2 regions of the Cedecea neteri genome follow, and region 2 is predicted to be linked to the other one. Evidence: predicted binding sites of a transcription regulator. Region 2 holds the regulator's gene; the other holds the start of a gene.
What was found. Region 2 encodes PhoB, which activates phosphate uptake and scavenging genes when phosphate is short. Its sites were predicted from a motif close to CTGTCATAAAACTGNCNNAT; they were not measured.
Positions count from the first base shown of each region.

Region 1: the regulator PhoB is predicted to act here: its motif matches at 5,084-5,103, upstream of nudF (ADP-ribose diphosphatase).

Region 1 is NZ_CP009459.1:452,610-459,810, forward strand. Features, by position in the region: gene LH86_RS02130 (NAD(P)H-dependent oxidoreductase) at 1-54, shown strand, start outside; gene LH86_RS02135 (putative quinol monooxygenase) at 85-402, shown strand; gene parE (DNA topoisomerase IV subunit B) at 467-2,359, opposite strand; gene yqiA (esterase YqiA) at 2,405-2,980, opposite strand; gene cpdA (3',5'-cyclic-AMP phosphodiesterase) at 2,980-3,807, opposite strand; gene LH86_RS02155 (DUF1249 family protein) at 3,951-4,376, opposite strand; gene nudF (ADP-ribose diphosphatase) at 4,379-5,011, opposite strand; gene tolC (outer membrane channel protein TolC) at 5,224-6,708, shown strand; gene LH86_RS02170 (DUF1190 family protein) at 6,878-7,201, shown strand, end outside.
Region 2 is NZ_CP009459.1:2,121,183-2,128,383, forward strand. Features, by position in the region: gene sbcC (exonuclease subunit SbcC) at 1-1,611, opposite strand, end outside; gene sbcD (exonuclease subunit SbcD) at 1,608-2,825, opposite strand; gene phoB (phosphate response regulator transcription factor PhoB) at 3,025-3,714, shown strand; gene phoR (phosphate regulon sensor histidine kinase PhoR) at 3,737-5,044, shown strand; gene brnQ (branched-chain amino acid transporter carrier protein BrnQ) at 5,470-6,789, shown strand; gene proY (proline-specific permease ProY) at 6,862-7,201, shown strand, end outside.

The sequences.
Region 1 (7,201 bases), 1.7 Mb from region 2:
GTGCCACATTATGTAGCAGAATATCGCAAGCATCTGGCTGGTATTTTTGCTTAACTGTTTGCCGGATAACATAAGGAGCTAGTCATGCTGACAGTGATTGCAGAAATTCGCACACGTCCTGGGTCACACCATCGCCAGGCGGTAATTGCAGCGTTTGAGAAAATTATTCCAACCGTGCTGCAGGAAGAAGGCTGCCACGGCTACGCGCCGCTGGTCGATCATAACGCCCAGGTCGCGTTCCAGACAACCGCTCCGGATTCCATCTTCATGCTGGAAAAATGGGAAAGTGTTGCGCATCTGGAAGCCCATCTTCAGACGACACACATGAAAGAGCATAGCGCTCGCGTAAAAGACGACGTGCTGGAAGTGCATATCCGCATTCTCGAAGAAGCCGTGAAGTAACTGGCATCTGAGAATGCAAAAAGGGATGGCCTGAGCCATCCCTTTTACGTTTTGGAGAAAACGTTTAGCCCTCGATATCGGCCATGTCGCCTTTTTCCTGCAGCCAGTTGCGGCGATCTTCAGAACGCTTCTTGGCCAGTAGCATATCCATTGTCGCCAGCGTACGCTGGTCGTCTTCATCGCTGATAGTCAGTTGAACCAGGCGACGGGTATTCGGATCAAGCGTGGTCTCGCGAAGCTGAAGCGGGTTCATCTCACCCAAGCCTTTAAAGCGCTGCACGTTTGGCTTGCCTTTCTTGCGCTTAAGCTGTTCCAGCACGCCGGCTTTTTCTTCTTCATCCAACGCGTAATAAACCTCTTTACCCAGATCGATGCGGTAAAGCGGCGGCATCGCCACGTAAACATGGCCACCTTTCACCAGCGCCCGGAAATGGCGCACAAAGAGTGCGCACAGCAGCGTGGCAATATGCAGACCATCGGAGTCCGCATCCGCAAGGATACAGACCTTGCCATAGCGCAGCTGGCTCAGATCTTCGCTGTCCGGATCGATACCGATCGCCACAGAAATATCGTGGACCTCTTGCGAGGCAAGCACTTCGTCAGAAGAAACTTCCCACGTATTCAGGATCTTCCCTTTCAGCGGCATGATCGCCTGGTATTCACGATCGCGAGCCTGCTTCGCGGAGCCGCCCGCCGAGTCCCCTTCCACCAGGAAAAGTTCGGTCCGGCTTAAATCCTGCGCGGTACAGTCCGCCAGTTTACCCGGCAGCGCCGGCCCGCTGGTCAGCTTTTTACGCACAACCTTCTTCGCGGCGCGCATACGGCGCTGAGCGCTGGAAATGGCCAGCTCGGCCAGTTGTTCTGCCGCCTGCACGTTCTGATTCAGCCACAGGCTGAAAGCATCCTTCACTACGCCGGAAACAAAGGCTGCACACTGGCGCGAAGAGAGACGTTCTTTCGTCTGGCCAGCAAACTGCGGATCCTGCATTTTGACCGACAGCACATAGGCGCACCGCTCCCAAATATCTTCCGCTGAGAGCTTCACGCCGCGCGGCAGAATATTGCGGTATTCACAGAACTCACGCATTGCATCGAGCAGCCCCTGACGAAGGCCGTTCACGTGAGTACCGCCCTGCATAGTTGGGATCAGGTTTACGTAGCTTTCCGTCAGCAGCTCGCCGCCTTCCGGCAGCCAGAGCAGCGCCCAGTCAACGGCTTCGGTATCGCCCGAAAAATTGCCAATAAATGGCGCTTCCGGGAGGGTAATCAGGCCATTCACCGCCTCGCACAGGTAGTCGTTCAGGCCGTCCTGGTAGCACCAGCGCTGCTCGGTATTATTCACCTTATCGGTAAAGGTAATCTCGACCCCAGGACACAGTACAGCTTTCGCTTTCAGCAGATGGCTGAGGCGTGAAACGGAAAAGCGCGGGCTGTCAAAGAAGCTTTCATCCGGCCAGAAGTGCACGCTGGTCCCGGTATTGCGCTTCCCGCAGGTGCCAATCACTTCCAGATCCTGCACCTTCTCGCCGTTTTCAAAAGCGATGCTGTATACCTGAGCGTCACGGCGGACGGTCACTTCAACGCGTTTGGAAAGGGCGTTAACTACAGAGATCCCTACGCCGTGGAGGCCGCCGGAGAATTGGTAGTTTTTATTCGAGAATTTACCGCCCGCATGCAGACGGCAAAGGATCAGCTCAATGGCCGGAACCTTCTCTTCGGAATGGATATCAACAGGCATCCCGCGCCCGTCATCAATGACTTCCAGCGACTGGTCGGCGTGAAGGATGACATCCACGCGCTTAGCGTGACCTGCCAGCGCCTCATCCACGCTGTTATCAATGACTTCCTGCCCTAAATGGTTAGGACGAGTGGTGTCAGTGTACATCCCCGGACGGCGGCGAACAGGCTCAAGCCCGGTGAGTACCTCTATATCATCGGCATTATAGGATTGCGTCATGGTTTATTCATTCAGATAGCGAAACAGGAAATCGGCCGTCAGGCCTCAGCGCAAGCCGAGGAAGTCGACAATCTGTGTGAAATAATCTTCGAAGCCCGTGAAGGCATGATTGCCACCGGGTTTCACCGTCTGGCGGCAGAGCGCGTAGTAGGCTACGGCCTGGCGGTAATCAAGCACCTCATCGCCCGTTTGTTGCAGCAGCCAAATCAAGTCTGGCGCGTCCAACGGGTCAATCTGCATGACTTTTAGATCGTAAATATGGCGTGACTCTAGCACATATTGCTGCCCGGTGTAGGGGTTCTCGTTTTTACCAAGGTAACCCACCAGCAGCTCAAAAGGGCGAACGGCCGGATTAACCACCACCGCAGGCAAGGTGAAACATTGCGAAAGCCAGGTTGCGTAATAGCCACCGAGGGAAGACCCCACGATGCCCAGAGGCTCTCCTCCCCGCTCAAGCACCAGCGACTCCAGCAGTTCGGAGGCCTCTGCCGGGTAAGGCGGTAACTGAGGCACAATCATCTCAATTTCAGGATGATGCTGGGCCAGCCATGCCTTAAAACGGGTTGCTTTTGCGGAGGCCGGAGAGCTATTAAACCCGTGCAAATACAGTAACGCAGGCATTAATAACCCTCAGAAGCCGTGTCAGGACTGAATTTACCGCTTTGCAAACGGCAAACTTCCGTCGTCAGGCTGCCGTCAGGGTAAAGATCGAGCCAGCGCCAACCCGGCTCAATGGTGTCGAGCGTGAAATTTGCGCAGTGTGGTTTGAACTGGACGCATGTCGAAGGCGTGGCCAGCATTCTACGGCCGTTCCAGTCGAGATCCAGTTCCTGATGAATGTGCCCACAAAGCAGCGTTTTCACCTGCGGCCACGGCTTAAGCACGGCATCCAGTGCGGCAGCATTGCGCAGGCTGTGCTGATCCAGCCAGCTGCAGCCGGCAGGAAGAGGGTGATGATGCAGTAAAAGTAACGTGTGGCGCTCCGGAGCCGCAGCCAGCTGACGCTCAAGCCATTCCAGCTGATAGTCGCTCAGTTCACCGTGGGGGACGCCAAAGACCTGGCTGTCCAGCAGCAAAATTTGCCAGCGATCGCCGATATAAACGCGCTTGGCCGGGGAAATACCCGCTTCCTGCAGAGCGTTAAACATTGCTGGCTGAAAATCGTGATTACCCGGTAGCCAAACGCAAGGCGCAGAAATGCGGGAGATCCCTTCAGCAAAGTGCTGATAAGCCTCCACGCTATGATCCTGGGCCAAATCCCCGGTTGCCACCAGTAAGTCGCAGGCACGCTGTTCGGCAAGAATGGCGGTCAGTACCGCCTGATAGCTCTTCCAGGTATTTATACCGAGCAGCGTTTCGTTCTTTCCGGCGAACAAATGGGTATCGGTTATTTGCAATATCCTGATTCGGCCTCCATCGGCCGCAGGAAGGGTTAACAGGCTTTCCAAATGGTGTCCTTAGGTTTCACGCACACTTACTACCCACCACACTTAAGCTGCTGATATCCAGGCGGCAGCTCGATTCATTCAGGGTATCAATACCATCCATTATTCAGGGCGTTGTGCCGTTAACCGTCCTCGACCCTAAAAAGCTAGGTATATACAGGCACGGCCATTGCTCCATGCGCTAAACAGTAGCGCAGCCAATCAGCAAGAAACTGGTTAATTTGATGCTTTTCGTCGCGTTGATGCAACTTTTTATTCGGATAATCATATCGCGCTTTGAAGCGAAAGATCTGCTGGCTTGAACACACTTCCGCGACCATCGCATCGTGATACAGCCTGACCGACATTGACGGCAGGCTCCAGTAACTCACCGAGGGGTGCGTTTGTTCTATTTCCACCATGGTGGTATAACGCGTTGATTCTGAAATAGTTAATCTATATCTGGCGCTATTAACCTGATAGGTTACCGTTTCGCCCGCTGCATCATTTTTTGGCAACAGACGGCGCAGCTGCGCGAAGTTGGTTTCGCACAAACGCATCATTTCGGGGAAGTCAGGGGTATAGCGCTTCATAATCAGTGATTCCACTCTTTTCTTAGTTGCTCATAATGCAGCTGCAGCCATTGCAAAGCGATGACCGTCGCCGCGTTGTCGATGCTCCCCTCTTCGACACACTGGTAAGCCTGCTCCCGGCTGACCACATGAACACGAATATCTTCGTTTTCTTCCACCAGGCCATGAATACCGTTGGCCTGAGTGGCATCCACTTCGCCGACTAAAATAGACAACCTTTCGCTGGTGCCGCCGGGGCTGGCTAAATAGCTCAGAACCGGTTTGGTCCGGCCCACAACAAGGCCTGCTTCTTCTACGGCTTCACGGCGCGCAACATCTTCTACGCTTTCGCCCTCTTCAATCATCCCGGCGATCATTTCTAACAGCCATGGGGTTTCGCTTGTGTCCCAGGCGGCAATACGAATCTGCTCTATCAGCACGACTTCATCGCGCACAGGGTCATAGGGTAGCAGCACCGCGGCGTGACCGCGTTCAAAAATTTCACGTCTGACTTCGTCACTCATTTCGCCATTAAACAAACGATGGCGAAAACGATAAAGATCGAGTGAAAAAAAGCCACGATAAAGCGTTTCCCGTGCAATAATTTCTACATCCTTTTTGGCGAAAGTAGCCGAAAGCTTTTCTGACTTATTCATAAATGATGTCCTGATGGCAAATGGGCGCTGGCCGGGCGATTTCAACCCTGCGTAACTGCCCTTTCAATTTTGATGTGGTAGATTGGTGAAAATTAAGGTAGATGGCACTTTACGCCAACCTGCCCGGCTGACGGAATCTGTAGAATCGGCGATCATATTTGACTCCTGTCGGCGTTAAACAAAATAATTCTGCTTCACAACAAGGAATGCAAATGAAGAAACTGCTCCCCATTCTTATCGGTCTGAGCCTAACGGGTTTCAGCGCCATGAGCCAGGCAGAAAACCTGCTGCAGGTTTATCAACAGGCCCGCACCAGCAACCCGGACCTGCGTAAATCCGCTGCTGACCGTGACGCCGCATTCGAAAAAATTAATGAAACACGCAGCCCATTATTACCACAGCTGGGCCTGGGTGCAGATTACACCTACGGTAACGGTTTTCGTGACGCAAACGGCGTTAACTCCAACACGACCAGCGCAACGTTACAGCTGACGCAAACCATTTTTGATATGTCAAAATGGCGCGCCCTGAGCCTGCAGGAAAAAACCGCGGGGATTCAGGACGTCAGCTTCCAGACCGATCAGCAGTCTTTGATCCTGAACACGGCCACAGCCTATTTTAACGTGCTGAGCGCCATTGACGCGCTTTCTTATACTGAAGCGCAGAAACAGGCCATCTATCGCCAGTTGGATCAAACCACTCAGCGCTTTAACGTCGGTCTGGTTGCCATCACTGACGTACAAAACGCCCGCGCACAGTACGACACCGTGCTGGCGAACGAAGTTACCGCCCGTAATAATCTGGACAACGCGGTGGAATCACTGCGTCAGGTCACCGGCAACGACTATCTGAGCCTCGCTTCTCTGAACGTAGACGGTTTCAAAACCACCAAACCAGATGCGGTCAACAACCTGCTGAAAGACGCTGAAAAACGCAACCTGAGCCTGCTTCAGGCTCGCCTGAGCCAGGATCTGGCCCGCGAACAAATTCGCCTGGCTGAAGATGGCCATCTGCCAACCCTGAGCCTGAACGCGTCCAGCGGCGTGTCTAACACCAGCTATAACGGTTCAAAAACCGCGAATAACTCGGCGTATGACAACAGCTACAAAGGGCAGAACCAGGTTGGCCTGAGCTTCTCGCTGCCGCTGTACCAGGGTGGCCAGGTTAACTCTCAGGTTAAACAAGCTCAGTACAACTTTGTGGGTGCCAGCGAGCAGTTGGAAAGCGCACACCGCAGCGTCGTACAGACCGTGCGTTCCTCCTTCAACAACGTGAATGCCTCTATCAGCACCATCAACGCTTATAAACAGGCCGTTGTGTCTGCACAAAGCTCCCTGGATGCGATGGAAGCCGGTTACTCAGTGGGTACCCGTACTATCGTTGACGTGCTGGATGCGACCACCACGCTGTATAACGCCAAGCAGCAACTCTCCAGCGCACGTTATAACTACCTGATTAACCAGCTGAATATTAAATCAGCGCTGGGTACGTTGAACGAGCAGGATCTGATTGCGCTGAACAATACCCTGGGCAAACCGGTTTCAACCTCCGCGGACAGCGTTGCCCCGGAAACCCCAGAACAGGATGCCCGCGCTGACGGCTACAACACTACGCCAGCAGCCGCATCCACTAAAGCGACTCATGCCACTCCGGCAGCGGCCACCAGCGGGAAAAAAGCGAACCCATTCGCTAATTAATCGCTGGAATGCCAACGAAAGGGGCGTATTTTTACGCCCCTTTTTTTCTGCCTCGCGTTTGAACGTAAGGCAACGTAAAGATCTCCTGCCAACAGGCCTACATCGCTTCAATTTCAACCGCTCATCCCCTATCCTTAGCACCAAACCTACTGGGCTCAGGACTGATTAAATGAAACGGACAAAAAATATAAATCATTCATCGTTCCGCAAAAGCTGGAACGCACGCCATTTAACGCCGGTGGCGTTGGCTGTCACCGCCGTCTTTATGCTGGCCGGCTGTGAACAAAGCGACGAAACCGTCTCAATGTATCAAAACGCGGACGACTGCTCACAGGCGAACCCGAGCAAAAGCGCGGAATGTACCACCGCCTATAATAACGCGCTGAAAGAAGCCGAGCGCACCGCACCGAAGTACGCTTCCCGAGAAGCCTGCGTGGCCGAGTTTGGCGAAGGCCAGTGCCAGCCAGCGCCAGCTCAGGCAAGTCTTGCCGGT
Region 2 (7,201 bases):
TTGCTTAAGGGCGGCCAGGCGTTGTTGGTTCTCCCCAGGCTCGAGAGCTTTATACGCCTCTACAGCCGGGTGTTGGGTTGAGCCGCAAAGCGGACACGGCGAATCAGGCTGCAGGCGAGCGCGCTCGGCCTCAAGGCTTTGGATGCGTTTTTCCTGCTCAACGACTTTTTCCAGATCCGCTTCGTGCTGGCGTTTGTCTTTGTACTGCTGGCGCTTTTGCCCCAGCTCAACCTCACGCTCGGCAATCTGTTTCTCCAGCTCGATAAGCTCGCGCTGTTGCTCGGTTTTGCGTTTCTCCAGCGTGGCAAACTGCGGCTGCAGAGTAGCCAACAGCTGGCGAGCAGGCCGGGTTGCCAGCATTCGCTGTAAATGAGTGCTCACTTCATCAGGAGAAAGGCCAAGCTTTGGCTCCGGCAGCGCCTGTAGCTTTAGCCGACTGGCCTCGAGGGCCTGCTTTAGTTCAGTCAGCTGTTTTTCGTCGCGCTGCTGCTGCATGAATGCCATGCGCCAGCCCGTCAGTTCGGCAGACCAAAGTCGATAGCGGTCATTCGCCGCGAGCCAGTCTTCCACCTGCTGAGCTTCACTCTTCAGCCGCTGAGCCTGCTCGGCGGCCAGCATTCGGGTTTTCTGCCGGCGGACGGAAAGCTGCTGTAAGCGGGTAATCACTTTCTCCGCCGCCTCGCTGTTTTGCTTCAGCGACTGCTGTTTTTCCTGCAGCCGCTGCCAGTGAGGGCGAAGTTTTTCGGCGGGTAGGGCTCGGGTGAGTTTCGCCAGCATGGGCTCTGCGTCTTTGAGCGCCTGACTGGCACCCTCGAGCGCCTGTTGCTTTTGGGCTTTGTCGGCGGAAAGCCGGGTTTGCTGGGCCAGCCATTGCTGGTGTAGCTGCTGCTGTTGGTGCTCTGCGGACAGCTTTTTCTCTTCCAGAGTAAGCGCCTGCAAACTCTCGGCAAGCTGCTGTTGCTGCTCTGCGGTTAATAGCGCGACGCCGGAGGCCTGAGCCAGCAGGTTTTCAAGGCGGCTTTTGATTTGCTTATGATTTTCAAACACCGCGGCGGAAACGGTGCCGTAAATTTCCGTGCCGGTCAGCTCTTCAAGCAGCGAGGCGCGGTCGTTGGCATCGGCGTTTAAAAAGGCGGCGAACTGCCCCTGGGAGAGCATCATCGAGCGGGTGAAGCGGTCGTAGTCCAGCCCGGTGAGCGAGGCGATAATCTCCAGCTTGTCTTTGATTTTATCAGCGAGAATTTTGCCATCGTCGATTTGAGCCAGCTCCACGCGAGGTGCCTGAAGATTGCCGTTGGCCGCGTTGCGGGCGCGGTTCTGGCTCCAGAACGCGCGGTAACCCGTGCCTTTTACCTCAAACTCGACTTCAGCCAGGCATTCCGCCGTGTCACGGGTCATCAGGTCATTTTGCGACTGCGACACGGTGTTGAGGCGCGGTGTCTTGTGGTACAGCGCCAGGCAAATAGCATCCAGCAGGGTGGTTTTGCCCGCGCCCGTGGGGCCGGTGATGGCAAACAGTCCGTTACTGGCGAAAGGCTCCTGGGTGAAATCAATTTTCCACTCGCCTTTCAGGGAGTTGATGTTTTTTAACCGCAGGCTGAGGATCTTCATGCCTGTTCCTCCTGCTGGTGCAAATCTGAAAGGGTTTGGGCAAACAGCGTTCTTAGCCTGGCGGCGCGTTCCTCGCTGGTTTCTTCCTGGCTTAGCCGCCGCTCAAAGACCTCTTCAACGCTTAACTCGCTCAGCGTTTCTTTATGCTGGCTGGCAATCACCCGTTCGCGCTGTTCCCGGCTGCGGCGCAGCAGAACGACTTCGACCGGCAAATCGTCGGTGAGCGCCTGCACCTGGCGCTGCATGTCGTGCAGATATTCGTCGGTGGCGATCTCAATATCCAGCCAAACTTTGGGTTCAGTCGGCGCATTTCGCCACTGCTCAAGCTGCTGTTCGATTTCACGCAGAGACCCTTTCACTATGGCCAGCGGCTGGCTGATGGGGACTTCCAGAGGCTCGACGCTGGCCAGCGCCCCGTCGTTGAATGTCACCAGAAAAACGGTTTTCGCTTTGCCGGTTTCGTCGAAGCTCAGCGGAATCGGTGAGCCGCTGTAGCGAATATGTTCCGTGCCGCCAATTTTTTGCGCGCGATGAATGTGCCCAAGCGCAATGTAGTCGGCGGGCGGGAAGTGCTGCGCCGGGAAGGCATCCAGCGTGCCAATATAGATATCGCGCACCGCATCGGATTTCGTCACGCCCACAGTGGTCAGGTGCCCGGTGGCGATAATCGGCAGCGGCCTGTCGTCTCTAAGGGCAGCGGCGGCATCAAAGCATTGCTGATAATGTTCGCTGATGGCCTCCATTAAAGAGCGCTGTTTTTCATGACCGGACAGCCCGGCCTGGCTGCTTTGAATATCGCGAGGACGCAGGAAAGGTATCGGGCAGAGAATCGCCCCCGGCGTGCCGTCTTTTTGATTGAGCAGCAGCGCCTGCTCGTCTTTGTTATGGCGGGCGCTGGCAATCACTCGGGTATTCAGGCAGGCCAGCAGCTCACGGGATTCATTCAGGGTGGCTACGGAATCGTGATTCCCCGCCAGCACCACGAGCTGGCAGCCGGTGCGCTGCAGCTGCACGACAAAACGGTTATACATTTCACGGGCGTAGCTCGGCGGCGAGCCGGTATCAAAGATATCTCCCGCCACGAGGATCGCATCCACCTGATGTTCGACCGCGGCGTTTAACAACCAGTCGAGAAAGGCCTGATGTTCAGAAGCCCGGCTTTTGGTATAGAAGTTTTGGCCGAGGTGCCAGTCTGATGTGTGGAGAATGCGCATAACCTGTCCCATGGCAAAGAGGCGAATTACCGATTATAAGCTATTGAGCTGGCAGCGTAACCGTCAGTAAAAATCCGTGGCTGTCATAATTCAAAAAGGTGAAATATCTGGCCGTCATCTTTTTCATAAATCTGTCATAAATCTGACGCATACTGGCGCACAATTAATAAGAGATGGTCTCTTTTCAACAGGGTAAATCATGGCGAGACGCATTTTAGTCGTAGAAGATGAAGCTCCGATTCGTGAAATGGTGAGCTTTGTGCTCGAGCAAAATGGCTTCCAGTCGGTAGAGGCGGAAGATTATGACAGCGCGGTTAACCTGCTGATTGAACCTTTCCCCGACCTGATCCTGCTGGACTGGATGCTGCCAGGCGGTTCCGGGATCCAGTTTATCAAGCACCTGAAGCGTGAAGCGCTGACCCGGGAAATTCCGGTGATGATGCTGACCGCGCGTGGCGAAGAAGAAGATCGCGTGCGTGGCCTTGAAGTCGGTGCCGATGATTACATCACTAAGCCATTCTCTCCTAAAGAGCTGGTGGCGCGTATTAAAGCCGTGATGCGTCGTATTTCCCCGATGGCGGTGGAAGAGGTGATTGAGATGCAGGGGCTGAGCCTTGACCCGTCCTCACACCGCGTGATGACCGGCGAAGATCCGCTCGACATGGGGCCAACTGAATTTAAGCTGTTACACTTCTTTATGACCCACCCGGAGCGCGTTTACAGCCGTGAACAGCTGCTTAATAACGTGTGGGGAACTAACGTTTACGTTGAAGACCGTACCGTAGACGTGCATATTCGTCGCCTGCGTAAAGCGTTGGAAACAAGTGGTCATGACAAAATGGTGCAAACAGTTCGCGGCACGGGTTATCGTTTTTCAACCCGTTTTTAATATGCTGACAGGAGCGTGACGCGTGCTGGAACGGCTGTCATGGAAAAGGCTGGTACTGGAGCTGGTGCTCTGTTGTATGCCAGCGGCAATTCTCGGATTGATTTTTGGCCACCTGCCGTGGTTTTTACTGGCGGCGGTGACCGCCCTGCTAAGCTGGCATTTCTGGAATTTACTTCGTCTTTCCTGGTGGCTGTGGGTTGACCGCAGCATGACCCCGCCGCCCGGGCGGGGAAGCTGGGAACCTCTGCTGTACGGGCTGCACCAGATGCAGTTACGTAATAAAAAGCGCCGCAAAGAGTTAGGCAACCTGATCAAACGCTTCCGAAGCGGAGCTGAATCTCTACCCGATGCGGTGGTGTTGACCACCGAAGAAGGCACCATTTTTTGGTGTAACGGCCTGGCACAGCAGCTGCTTGGCCTGCGCTGGCCGGACGATAACGGCCAAAATATCCTCAACTTGCTGCGTTACCCCGAATTTTCGCAATACGTGGCGAAGCAGCAGTTTGGTCGCCCGCTGACGCTGGTGCTAAACAATGGCCGTCATCTTGAGTTCCGCGTGATGCCCTACGCCGACGGGCAGTGGCTGATGGTGGCGCGAGACGTCACGCAGATGCATCAGCTTGAAGGTGCTCGCCGTAACTTCTTTGCCAACGTTAGCCATGAGCTGCGCACGCCGCTGACCGTGTTACAGGGTTATCTGGAGATGATGCAGGATCAGGCTCTGGAAGGGCCGCTGCGGGACAAAGCGCTGCATACCATGCGCGAGCAAACCTCTCGCATGGAAGGGCTGGTGAGGCAATTGTTAACGCTGTCGCGCATTGAAGCTGCGCCCACGCTGTCGATGAATGAAAAAATCGACGTGCCGCTGATGCTGCGCGTGGTTGAGCGGGAGGCGCAGACGTTGAGCCAGCAGAAGCAAACGCTCACTTTTAACGTTGAGCCAGGGCTGCAGGTTTACGGCAACGAAGAACAGCTGCGCAGCGCGATCTCAAACCTGGTATATAACGCGGTGAATCACACGCCAGCCGGGACGCACATCACCGTCACCTGGCACAGACTGCCTCACGGCGTAGCGTTCAGCGTGAAGGATACCGGGCCGGGGATCTCCGCCGAGCACATTCCGCGCCTGACGGAGCGTTTCTACCGCGTAGACAAAGCGCGATCCCGGCAGACAGGGGGCAGCGGCCTTGGGCTGGCTATCGTGAAGCACGCCCTTAGCCATCATGATGCACGGCTGGATATCGAAAGCGTACCGGGGCAGGGATCGACGTTTTCGTTCATTCTGCCCGAGCGCTTAATTGCCCCTGAGTCAGCGGTGGCGGCACATTAATTCACCGCAACCGTCAAGTTCGCTTTCCACAGGCCAGTTTTCTGGCCTTTTTGTTTGTATTTTCACCACTCGTTAAGTGATGAATATCGAATTGATGCTTTTTTGTCCGAATGATAAGCCATAACAAAAGCGTATAATCAACTTTATTCACTGCTTATGCGTATTTTTAAAGGATATATTTCTGGTTTCCCGATCCCTTCTTGTCTTCAAACGCTATAAGCGTTTTAATTGCCCCCCTGTTATTACCAGACCGACTGAAATTGCGTGGTAATTCGACTAACTATTCTTCGCCACCGATCCGGAGAAGCATATTCCGCTGTCGTTACCGGTAATAACCGCGTTTTTACCGAACGTTATTTGGACTGAACGTCGGTTTAAAAATTTGAGCATTTTCAACACCACACATCCACAGGCTGCTTTATTTTATGACCTATCATTTGAAATCTCGTGACATCATCGCGCTGGGCTTTATGACCTTTGCGCTGTTTGTGGGCGCGGGCAACATTATTTTCCCTCCTATGGTTGGCTTACAGGCTGGCGAGCACGTCTGGACGGCGGCGCTTGGCTTCCTGGTGACGGCGGTAGGTTTACCCGTTCTGACTATCGTGGCGATTGCCCGCGTGGGCGGTGGTATTGATAGCCTCAGCTCGCCGATTGGCCGCCGCGCCGGTATTTTGCTGGCGACGGTCTGCTACCTGGCTGTAGGGCCGCTGTTTGCCACGCCGCGTACCACCACCGTTTCCTTTGAAGTGGGGATTGCCCCGCTGACCGGCATGGGTGATATGCCGCTGTTTATCTACAGCGTGGTCTACTTCGCGCTGGTGATCGGGATTTCTCTTTATCCTGGTAAGCTGCTGGATACCGTGGGCCACGTGCTGGCACCGGTGAAAATCATCGCGCTGCTTATTCTGGCGGCCGGGGCGGTGTTGTGGCCAGCCGGTGGCTTGAGCACGGCGACTGAAGCCTACCAGAACGCGGCGTTTTCTAACGGCTTCGTGAACGGCTACCTGACGATGGACACGCTGGCGTCGCTGGTGTTCGGGATTGTTATTGTGAATGCCGCGCGCTCTCGCGGTGTAACCGAATCTCGCCTGCTGACCCGCTACACGATTTGGGCTGGTCTGATTGCCGGTATCGGCCTGACGGTTATCTACCTGGCACTGTTCCACCTCGGTTCCGACAGCGCGAACCTGGTCGATCAGAAAGCCAACGGCGCGGCTATTCTGCACGCCTATGTGGCACATACCTTTGGCGGGGCCGGTAGCTTCTTCCTCGCGGCGCTGATTTTCCTGGCTTGCCTGGTTACAGCCGTTGGCCTGACCTGCGCCTGTGCGGAGTTCTTTAGCCAGTATCTGCCGCTCTCTTACCGCTCGCTGGTATTTATCCTCGGTCTGTTCTCGATGGTGGTGTCCAACCTGGGCCTGAGCCACCTGATTCAGATTTCGATCCCGGTGCTGACGGCAATTTATCCACCTTGTATCGCGCTGGTGGTGCTGAGCTTTACTCGTCCGTGGTGGAACAACTCCACCCGCGTTATCGCCCCGGCGATGCTGATAAGCCTGCTGTTTGGTATCATTGACGGCATTAAGGCATCGGCCATCAGCGACATGCTGCCTGGCTGGGCGGCGAAACTGCCGCTGGCGGATCAGGGACTTGCGTGGTTGCTGCCGACCGTTGCGATGGTGGTGATCACCGCCATCTGGGACAAAGCAGCAGGGCGCCAGGTCACCTCCGCCGCCCACTAAGTTTTTGATTGCTAAGCAACCACGGAGTCGTCCTCCGTGGTTTTTTTATTGTAAAGCGTGGTACTTGGATTCATGGAAAACACCAACAAGCTCAAGCGCGGTTTGAGCACCCGGCACATTCGATTTATGGCGCTGGGGTCGGCGATTGGCACAGGGTTATTTTACGGTTCGGCGGACGCCATCAAAATGGCGGGGCCGAGCGTTTTGCTGGCGTATATCATCGGCGGCGTCGCGGCCTATATCATCATGCGCGCTCTGGGCGAAATGTCGGTGCACAACCCCGCTGCCAGCTCGTTTTCCCGCTATGCTCAGGACAACCTTGGGCCGTTGGCGGGCTACATTACCGGCTGGACCTACTGCTTTGAGATTTTGATTGTTGCTATCGCCGACGTGACCGCGTTTGGGATCTATA